DNA from 2 places in the Streptomyces sp. NPDC052721 genome. Region 1 is predicted to be linked to the other one. Evidence: riboswitches for the same ligand, from Rfam matches in the RefSeq annotation. Region 1 holds a riboswitch; the other holds the start of a gene.
What was found. A riboswitch is a leader RNA that binds a small molecule or an ion and turns the genes downstream of it on or off. The one in region 1 is predicted to bind S-adenosylmethionine.
Positions count from the first base shown of each region.

Region 2: it holds a riboswitch for S-adenosylmethionine, as region 1 does, so the genes downstream of both, AB0L21_RS33610 (amino acid ABC transporter permease) here and thrC (threonine synthase) in region 1, are expected to answer to the same signal.

Region 1 is NZ_JBFATL010000014.1:48,302-52,811, forward strand. Features, by position in the region: gene groL (chaperonin GroEL) at 1-333, opposite strand, end outside; gene AB0L21_RS16055 (cold-shock protein) at 632-835, opposite strand; gene AB0L21_RS16060 (ubiquitin-like small modifier protein 1) at 1,284-1,559, opposite strand; gene thrC (threonine synthase) at 1,708-2,991, opposite strand; SAM riboswitch class I at 3,009-3,149, opposite strand; gene AB0L21_RS16070 (glucosyl-3-phosphoglycerate synthase) at 3,281-4,225, shown strand; gene AB0L21_RS16075 (trehalose-6-phosphate synthase) at 4,300-4,510, shown strand, end outside.
Region 2 is NZ_JBFATL010000049.1:21,450-25,959, forward strand. Features, by position in the region: gene AB0L21_RS33595 (FAD-binding oxidoreductase) at 1-315, opposite strand, end outside; gene AB0L21_RS33600 (putative leader peptide) at 457-579, shown strand; gene AB0L21_RS33605 (glutathione S-transferase C-terminal domain-containing protein) at 662-1,549, shown strand; SAM riboswitch class IV at 1,627-1,737, shown strand; gene AB0L21_RS33610 (amino acid ABC transporter permease) at 2,090-3,073, shown strand; gene AB0L21_RS33615 (amino acid ABC transporter ATP-binding protein) at 3,070-3,861, shown strand; gene AB0L21_RS33620 (ABC transporter substrate-binding protein) at 4,044-4,510, shown strand, end outside.

The DNA.
Region 1 (4,510 bases):
GTTGGCACCGGCGGCGACGTTGCGCAGGCCCTCCTTGACCAGGGCCTGGGCGAGCACGGTCGCGGTGGTCGTACCGTCACCGGCGACGTCGTCCGTCTTCTTGGCGACTTCCTTGACCAGCTCGGCGCCGATCTTCTCGTACGGGTCCTCGAGCTCGATCTCCTTGGCGATGGAGACACCATCGTTGGTGATCGTGGGGGCGCCCCACTTCTTCTCGAGGACGACGTTGCGGCCCTTGGGGCCGAGCGTCACCTTCACGGCGTCCGCGAGCTGGTTCATGCCGCGCTCGAGGCCGCGCCGCGCCTCCTCGTCGAACGCGATGATCTTGGCCATGTGAAGTGGTCCCTCCAGGACTGGGGGTGATTCCTTCGGACCGCGCCCGCGCCCGCGACGGACGGCTCGCCGGCCTCGTGGTTCCTTGCCCCACCCGGCCCGCGGGCCTCACCGACCCGGTCCTTCGCTGTCACTCTCACCTTCAGAGTGCTAACGCCAATGATTAGCACTCGGCATGGTCGAGTGCAAGCGCCTGGGCGGGAGGAGGCCCCCGTCAGCCGCACGCGAACAGCGGAACCGGGGCACGGCGAAGGGCCCGCACCCTCTGCGAGGTGCGGGCCCTTCGGACAAGAAACGTTCAGGCGGTGACGCGAACCATGTCGGCCTGCGGACCCTTCTGGCCCTGCGAGATCTCGAACTCGACCCGCTGGCCCTCTTCCAGGGTGCGGTAGCCGTCCATCTGAATCGCGCTGTAGTGGACGAAGACGTCCGCACCACCGTCGACCGCGATGAAGCCGTACCCCTTCTCCGCGTTGAACCACTTGACGGTGCCCTGAGCCATGCCTAACTCCCCTATTACTGGCCCTTGCACAGATCCACACTTCGCGGACCCGGGTCAGACCTCACCCCCCAACTGGTCGGGGGCGTGCGCCGGAACGCGTCGACCGCGGCTGAATGTATCTGTCCAACTGCCGTCTGCAACAGGTCAATCGGACGAGAATTCTGGACGCGAGCGGTCCGGAATCTGGTGAGAATTCACCCGACTTCAGGGCAAGTCGGGCCCCATAAAAGCCACAAAAGCCACAGACAACCCGCACACTTTGGCTACTTCTTGTCGGGCGGGCGGCATGAAATCCAGGGCCCGCGACCCGGAGGCCGCGGCCGTGTTCCCCAACTCTACCGCGCTCAATCACACAGAATTGCCCCCTCCGCTTCTCTCACGGAGGGGGCAATCGGAAAACAGTCGGTAACCGACGTTACCCACGGTAATGAGCGCGCGGATCCGCGGCTCAGCCGCCGGCGACCGCCGGGATGATCGAGACGCCGGCCCCGTCGGGGGTCGCCGTGTCCAGCCCCTGCTCGAAGCGGACGTCGTCGTCGTTGACGTACACGTTGACGAACCGGCGCAGCTTGCCCTGGTCGTCCAGCACGCGCGCGGCGATGCCCGTGTGGTTCTTCTCCAGGTCGGCGATGACCTCGCCGAGCGTGGCGCCCTCGGCGGCGACCTCGGCCTGCCCGCCGGTGTAGGTGCGCAGGATGGTGGGGATGCGAACGGTCACGCTCATGCGGTGAGACCTCCGGTCGGGTTCACGGGTGGGGCGGGGCGGCGCCCCAGGGGCTCGGGGCCGTGCTGCGGGTGCGGCTGCCGCCGCGTGGGCGCGAGCGGCCCTCGCCGGCCCGCGCGTCGTGTCCGGCCTCCCGGCGCAGCGCCCGTCATGCGAGGCCGGCCTCTCGGAAGGAGTCCAGGGACGGGCGGATGGTGGCGGTGAGGCCGGTCCCGGCCACCGCGTCCAGGGTCTTCAGGCCGTCGCCGGTGTTGAGGACGACCGTGGTCTTCGCCGGGTCCAGCACGCCCGCCTTCAGCAGCTTGCGGGTGACGCCGACGGTCACGCCGCCCGCCGTCTCCGCGAAAATGCCCTCCGTCCGCGCGAGCAGCTTGATCGCGTCCACGACCTCCTCGTCCGTCACGTCCTCCACGGCACCGCCGGTGCGGCGCGCGATGTCCAGGACGTACGGCCCGTCGGCCGGGTTGCCGATGGCCAGGGACTTGGCGATGGTGTTCGGCTTCTGGGGCCGTACGACGTCGTGGCCGGCCTTGAAGGCGGTGGAGACCGGGGAGCAGCCCTCGGCCTGGGCGCCGAAGATCTTGTACGGCTTGTCCTCGACCAGCCCCAGCTTGATCAGCTCCTGGAGCCCCTTGTCGATCTTCGTGAGCTGGGACCCGGAGGCGATCGGCACGACGATCTGGTCCGGGAGCCGCCAGCCGAGCTGCTCGCAGATCTCGTACGCCAGGGTCTTGGAGCCCTCGGCGTAGTACGGCCGCAGATTGACGTTGACGAAGCCCCAGCCCTCGCCGGCCGGGTCGCCGATCAGCTCGGAGCAGAAGCGGTTCACGTCGTCGTAGTTGCCCTCGATGCCGACGAGTTCACCGCCGTACACCGCGGCCATGACGACCTTGCCCTGCTCCAGGTCGTGCGGGATGAACACGCAGGAGCGGAAGCCGGCGCGGGCGGCGGCGGCGCCGACGGCGCCGGCCAGGTTGCCGGTGGAGGAGCAGGACAGGGTGGTGAAGCCGAAGGCGCGGGCGGCCTCCAGGGCCTGGGCCACGACCCGGTCCTTGAAGGAGTGGGTCGGGTTGCCGGAGTCGTCCTTCACGTACAGACCGCCGGTCACGCCCAGTTCGCGGGCCAGGTTGCCGGCCTTGACGAGCTTGGTCCAGCCGGGGTTGAGGTTCGGCTTGTCGGCGACGTCCGCCGGGACCGGCAGCAGGGGCGCGTAACGCCAGATGTTCGCGGGGCCCGCCTCGATGCGGCGGCGCAGGTCCTCGGTGTCGTAGGCGGAGAAGTCGTAGGCGATCTCCAGCGGGCCGAAGCACTCCTCGCAGGCGAAGACCGGGCCGAGCGGCACCCGGTGACCGCACTCGCGACAGCTCAGGGCAGCGGCGGGGCCGAGGTCGACCGTGGATTCGCTGGTGGTGACAACTGTCTGCACAGCCATGGAGGCGAGGCCCTTTCTCCTCATCTTCCTCACGACGCATCTCGCCGTGAGACGGAATTGGCACCTTCCCTGGCCGTGAGCCTCGCGTGAACGAGTCCGGATCAGGGGGGTTGCCGGGGCTTCATCGGGCCGTGTCCCTCTGCCCCTCTGGATGAGCGGTATGCGGTTGTAGAACGCACATGACCCCCGACATGCGATGGTCACCGGCGTTGTTCAAGACTGTAACCGACGGCCGGGACAGTTGAGATAGTCGTCCGAACCGCGAGACAAGAGTGAGGAGCCACAGACTGTGCTGGAAGAAGTCGAGCGCTGGCTGACCACCCGGTCCTGGTCCGTGGCCGATCGCCCGCTGCACCAGATCATCGCCGCCAAGCAGCGCACGGGCCAGACCATCAGCGTCGTCCTGCCCGCGCTCAACGAGGAGGAGACCGTCGGCGACATCGTCGCGGTCATCCGGCACGACCTCGTGGAGCAGGTCCCGCTCGTCGACGAGATCGTGGTCGTCGACTCCGGCTCCACCGACCGCACCTCCCAGGTCGCCGCGCGCGCGGGCGCCCGGGTCGTCCACCGCGACACCGTCCTGCCGCGCATCCCGGCCGTCCCCGGCAAGGGCGAGGTGCTGTGGCGGTCGCTGCTGGTGACCAGCGGGGACATCGTCTGCTTCATCGACGCGGACCTGAAGGAGTTCTCCTCCGACTTCGTCTCCGGGATCGTCGGCCCGCTGCTCACCGACCCGGACGTCGACCTGGTCAAAGCGATGTACGACCGCCCGCTCGGCGGCGGTGCCGGGCAGGGCGGCCGGGTCACCGAACTCATGGCCCGCCCGCTGCTGAACATGCACTGGCCGCAGCTGGCCGGGTTCGTGCAGCCACTGGGCGGCGAGTACGCGGCCCGCCGCACGCTGCTGGAACAGCTGCCGTTCCCCGTCGGCTACGGCGTGGAGCTGGGCATGCTGGTGGACGCGCTGCACCTGGTGGGCCTGGACGCGCTGGCCCAGGTCGACGTGGGCGTGCGCAAGCACCGGCACCAGGACGGGCAGGCGCTCGGCCGGATGGCCGCCGCGATCTACCGCACCGCCCAGCTCCGGCTGGCCCGCGGCCATCTGGTCCGGCCCTCGCTGACCCAGTTCGAGCGGGGCGAGGACGGGTTCGAACCGCGCACCTACTCGGTGGACACCGAGGAGCGGCCGCCCATGGTGGAGATCACCGAGTACGCCGAACGGAAGGTGGCGTGAACGGGCCGTATACGGTCGGCTCACCGGGCGGGCCGTACGTTTGAGCGGTTCGGGGCCGGGCTAGGTTGAGGCGTATGGCTTCCACGCTCGATGCTGCGGAAAAGGCTCAGGTGCTGGTCGCGTCGAACCGCGGCCCGGTCTCCTATCACGTGGGCGAGGACGGCTCGCTGCACGCCCGACGGGGCGGCGGCGGGCTGGTCTCGGGACTGTCCGCCATCGGGTCGGACGCGGGCTCGGTGTGGGTGTGCGCCGCGCTCGGCGACGGCGACCGGGCGGCCGTCCGGC
Region 2 (4,510 bases), on a different contig from region 1:
GCGCAGCGCGGCCAGGGTGCCGGGCGTCGGGGCGACCACGAGGCCGCCCTTGGCCTCGTACTCGATCGCGGTGCCCAGCTCCCGCGCCAGCCCGGCCCACAACCGGGCCGACAGCAGCGCGAGTTCGAGTTCCGGGCCCGGCTCCTTGTCGGAGACGAGCAGGTTGCCCTCGCCGGCGCCGGTGGTGCCGCCGGCCACCGGGCCCCGGTCCACCAGCCGCACGTCGAGTCCGGCGCGCGCGGCGTACAGAGCACAGGCCGCGCCCGTCATTCCGGCCCCGACGACCACGACATCGCAGGTCAGTCGCTTCGCCACGCCAGTACTATGTCACATGTTTCTCTCCCTGAGGAGTCCCCGGCGCCGGCCTCCGATCCCCAGGCGTGGACGCCCCCTTGACGTCGTACGGAGCCCGATCGACACTCCAGGGAGGGAATCCTAGTGAACAGGTAGGGAATCATGGCGCGCCGCGAAACGGGCACCGGCCGAACCGGCCGGACGCCGTTGCGCGCACCCCTGCTCACCTCCCGTCGCCACATCGACCTGCAGCGCGTCTGCAGCGCGATCAGCCGCCACCGCTGAGCCGGGCCGTCCCCTCGCCCCCACCGACCGGTCACGCCCGCGCCGGCACGCCCCTCCGCACACCCACCACCCGGGGAGACGCATGTCCATCACTCCGCTCGCCGCCATCCCGTCCACCCGCGGTACCGCTCCCGTCTTCCGGGGCCGGATCGGCGGGGACGAGCGCAGCGGCCACTACGCCGTGCCGCACCGCTACCGGCTCCATCTGTCGACCGCCTGCCCCGACGGGCTGCGCCTCGCCGTCGGCCACAGCCTGCTCGGCCTGGATGCCCGCTGTCCCGTCACCCTCCTGCCCGCCGTCCCGGACTGTCCCGGCGGCGGCCACGCGGCGCTGCGCCCGCTCTACGAGGCGAGCGCCCACCACTACACCGGCCCGGCGCTCGCGCCCGTGCTCAGCGACGACTGGTCCGGACGCATCGTCAGCACCCACACCCCCGACATCCTGCGCGACCTGGACCGGTTCCGGCCGGGCGGCCACGCCCGCCTGTACCCCTCCGGCCTGGAGTCCGTGATCGAGGCCGTCGAGCGGATGTGCGCCGAGGGCATCGAGGAGGCCGCGCAGCGCGCCGGACGCGCCGGTGCCGCCCCCGCCGAACGGGCCGCCGCCCTCGACGTGCTGCTGGACACCCTCGGCCGGCTGGAGCGGCGGCTGAACGGCGAGGAGTACCTGGCCGACGACCGGCTCACCGCGGCCGACATCGAACTGTGGGTCACCCTGGTGCAGCTCGACACCGTCCACCGCTGCCACCTGGACGCCTCCGCCGTGCACCGCATCGCCGGCCACCGCGCCCTGTGGGCCTACGCCCGCCGCCTGGCCGCCCACCCAGCCTTCGGCCGCCACCTCGACCTCGACGGCATCGCCCGCCGCCACCACGGCCGCTGCCAAGGCCTTGAGGCCGCCGGAGCCGCTGTCCAGATCCTGGACTGGGCAGGCCACGCCGCCGAGACCCCGGACACTTCGCGCAGGTGAGAGAGGTTCGCCGATGTCCACTGGGCGGACGGCCGTTGACATCCGAACGGGCAACTGCCTTACTTACGGCTCAGAACGGTCATGAGCGTCAGCGCCAAGCCCTGGCTCGCTGACCGGCAACCCTCGCATCGCGGTGGGGTGCCCCAGGTGACGACCGGACCGGATGACGTTTTCGGTAAGCGCGAGGCCCCACGGGGCCGGAACAGTGACAGGTGACGCCATGTACGCAGCTCCCAGGACGGCCGCGAGCCGCCCCCAGGGCTGCGTACCGTCGTACGCCGGTCTCCTCGTCGCCGACCGCGCCGTCGATCTGCTCCGCGTGAACAGCGCACTGTGTACCGCACCGGGCTCTGCCCGCTGTCAGGGCTGACGTCTCCTCCCAGCCCCCGCGTTCCCGCCGCACACCGCTTGTCCGGTGTGCCGTTGTCCGCCCAGCCCCCGGTTCCGCGCCTGTCCGTGCGCCGCCTCGTGCCGCAGTGCCGTCGTGGCCCACCTCGCTTCCGCGCGGCCCCGGGGTGACCGACTCCGCCGGAGCCCACCATGAGTGAACCCCCAGGCGCCGCCGTCTCCCTGGCCGAGGCGCCCGCCGCCGTCGACACACCGTCAAACCCACTGCCAGCCCAGCGAGTTCAGCCGCTGCGCCGCCCCGGCCGGTGGATCGTCACCGCCGCCGTCCTCGTGCTCGTCGCGCAGATCCTGCACGGACTGGTCACGAACCCCTTCTACCAGTGGGACCGCTTCCGTTACTGGTTCCTGCGCCCCACCGTTCTCGACGGCCTCCTCGTCACCCTCGAAGTCACCGCGCTCAGCGCTGTCCTGGGGCTCCTCGGCGGCATCCTGCTGGCCCTCGCCCGGCTCTCCGGAAGCCCGGTGCTGCGGGCCGTCAGCTGGACCTACACCTGGCTGTTCCGCTCCGTACCGCTCATCGTCGTACTGATCTTCCTGTACAACTTCAGCGCCCTGTACAAGACGTTGAGCCTCGGCGTGCCCTTCGGACCCGCCTTCGTCACCTTCGACGAGTCCCGGCTGGCCACCGACATGACGATCGCCGTCATCGGCCTCAGCCTCAACGAGGCGGCGTACGCGGCCGAGGTGGTCCGCGGCGGCATCCTCTCCGTCGACCAGGGACAGCACGAGGCCGCCGCCGCGCTCGGCCTGCCCAAGGGCTACCAGTTCCGCAGGATCGTCTTCCCGCAGGCCCTCAGGTCCATCACCCCGAACTACGTCAACCAGCTCATCGGCCTCATCAAGAGCACCTCCCTGGTCTTCTACGTGTCGCTCCTCGACCTGTTCGGCACGGTGCAGTCGATGGGCAGCACCTACCCCGGTGACGTCGTGCCGCTGCTGATGGTCGCCACCGTCTGGTACCTGATCCTCACCAGCGCCGTGTCCGTCGTCCAGTTCCACGTCGAGCGGTACCACGCCCGGGGCGCCACCCGCACCCTGCCGCCGACCCCCCTGCAGAAGGCCCGGGCCGGCCTCGCCGGCCTGCGGGCCCGGCTGAGCCGGGAGGCCGCCGTATGACCACCGCGCACACCCTTCCGAAGACCGCCCCCGCCGCGCTCGAAGTGCACGGCGTCCACAAGTGGTACGGCTCCCACCGCGTCCTCGACGGCATCGACCTGACCGTGCGCCCCGGGGAGGTCACGGTGATCCTCGGGCCGTCCGGCTCCGGCAAGTCCACGCTGCTCAGGGTGATCAACCACCTGGAGAAGCCCGAGATCGGCCACGTCAGCGTGGGCGGCGAGCTGATCGGGGTGAAGCGGCACGGGGACCGGCTCAAGGAACTCAGCGAGCGCGCCATCCTCGCCCAGCGCAGCCGGATCGGCTTCGTCTTCCAGAACTTCAACCTCTTCCCGCACCTGACCGTCCTGGAGAACGTCGCCACGGCCCCCGCCGCCACCGGCAGGCTGAGCAGGGCGGCGGCGCAGGAACTCGCCTGGGAACTCCTCGACCGCGTCGGTCTCGGCGACAAGACCGGCGCCTACCCGCGGCAGTTGTCCGGCGGACAGCAGCAGCGCGTCGCCATCGCCCGCGCCCTCGCCCTGCGGCCCGGCATCATCCTCTTCGACGAGCCGACCTCGGCGCTCGACCCCGAACTCGTCGGCGAGGTGCTGGCCGTCATCAAGGACCTGGCGACCAGCGGCACCACCCTCGTCATCGTCACCCACGAGATCGGCTTCGCCCGCGAGGTCGCCGACCGGGTCGTCTTCATCGACGGCGGCCGGATCGTCGAACAGGGCCCGCCCGGCGAGGTGCTGGACCGGCCCCGACACGCACGGACCCGGGAATTCCTCGGCAAGGTGCTCTGACCGGGCCGCCCCGGCAGGGTGCACCGACCGCGCCGTCCCCACAAGGTGCTCCGACCCTGCCCGTCCCGGCGAGGTGCTCCGGCCTGCCGCCCGGGCCCTCCCCGACCACCACCCCCCACGGCACCCCGCTCACCAGCCTCATCGCTCACCACCCTCACCAGCGAGACAAGGACAGCCACGCCATGCCTACCCATCTCTCCCGACGCGCCCTGATCCGCGGCATCACCACGGCGACCGCCGTCGCCACCCTCGCCACCGGGCTCGCCGCCTGCGGAGGCGACAGCGAGGCCGTCACCAAGACCGACGCCACCGGCACGGTGACCGTGGGGCGGCTGTCCAACGGAGCCGCCGAGGAGACCGCGCTGAAGGTCTCCGAAGTGAAGTCCATCAGCGCCGAACTGCCCGCCTCCGTCCGCAGGAGCGGCAAGCTCGTCATCGGCGTCGGAGCCCTGCCCTCGGGCTCCGCCCCGCTGAACTTCGTGGGCAGCGACCAGAAGACCCTCACCGGCTCCGAGCCCGACCTCGGGCGCCTGGTCGCCGCGGTCCTCGGCCTGAAGCCCGAGATCAGGAACTCCACCTGGGAGAACCTCTTCGTCGGTGTCGACAGCGGCAAGGTCGACGTGGCCTTCTCCAACGTCACCGTCACCGA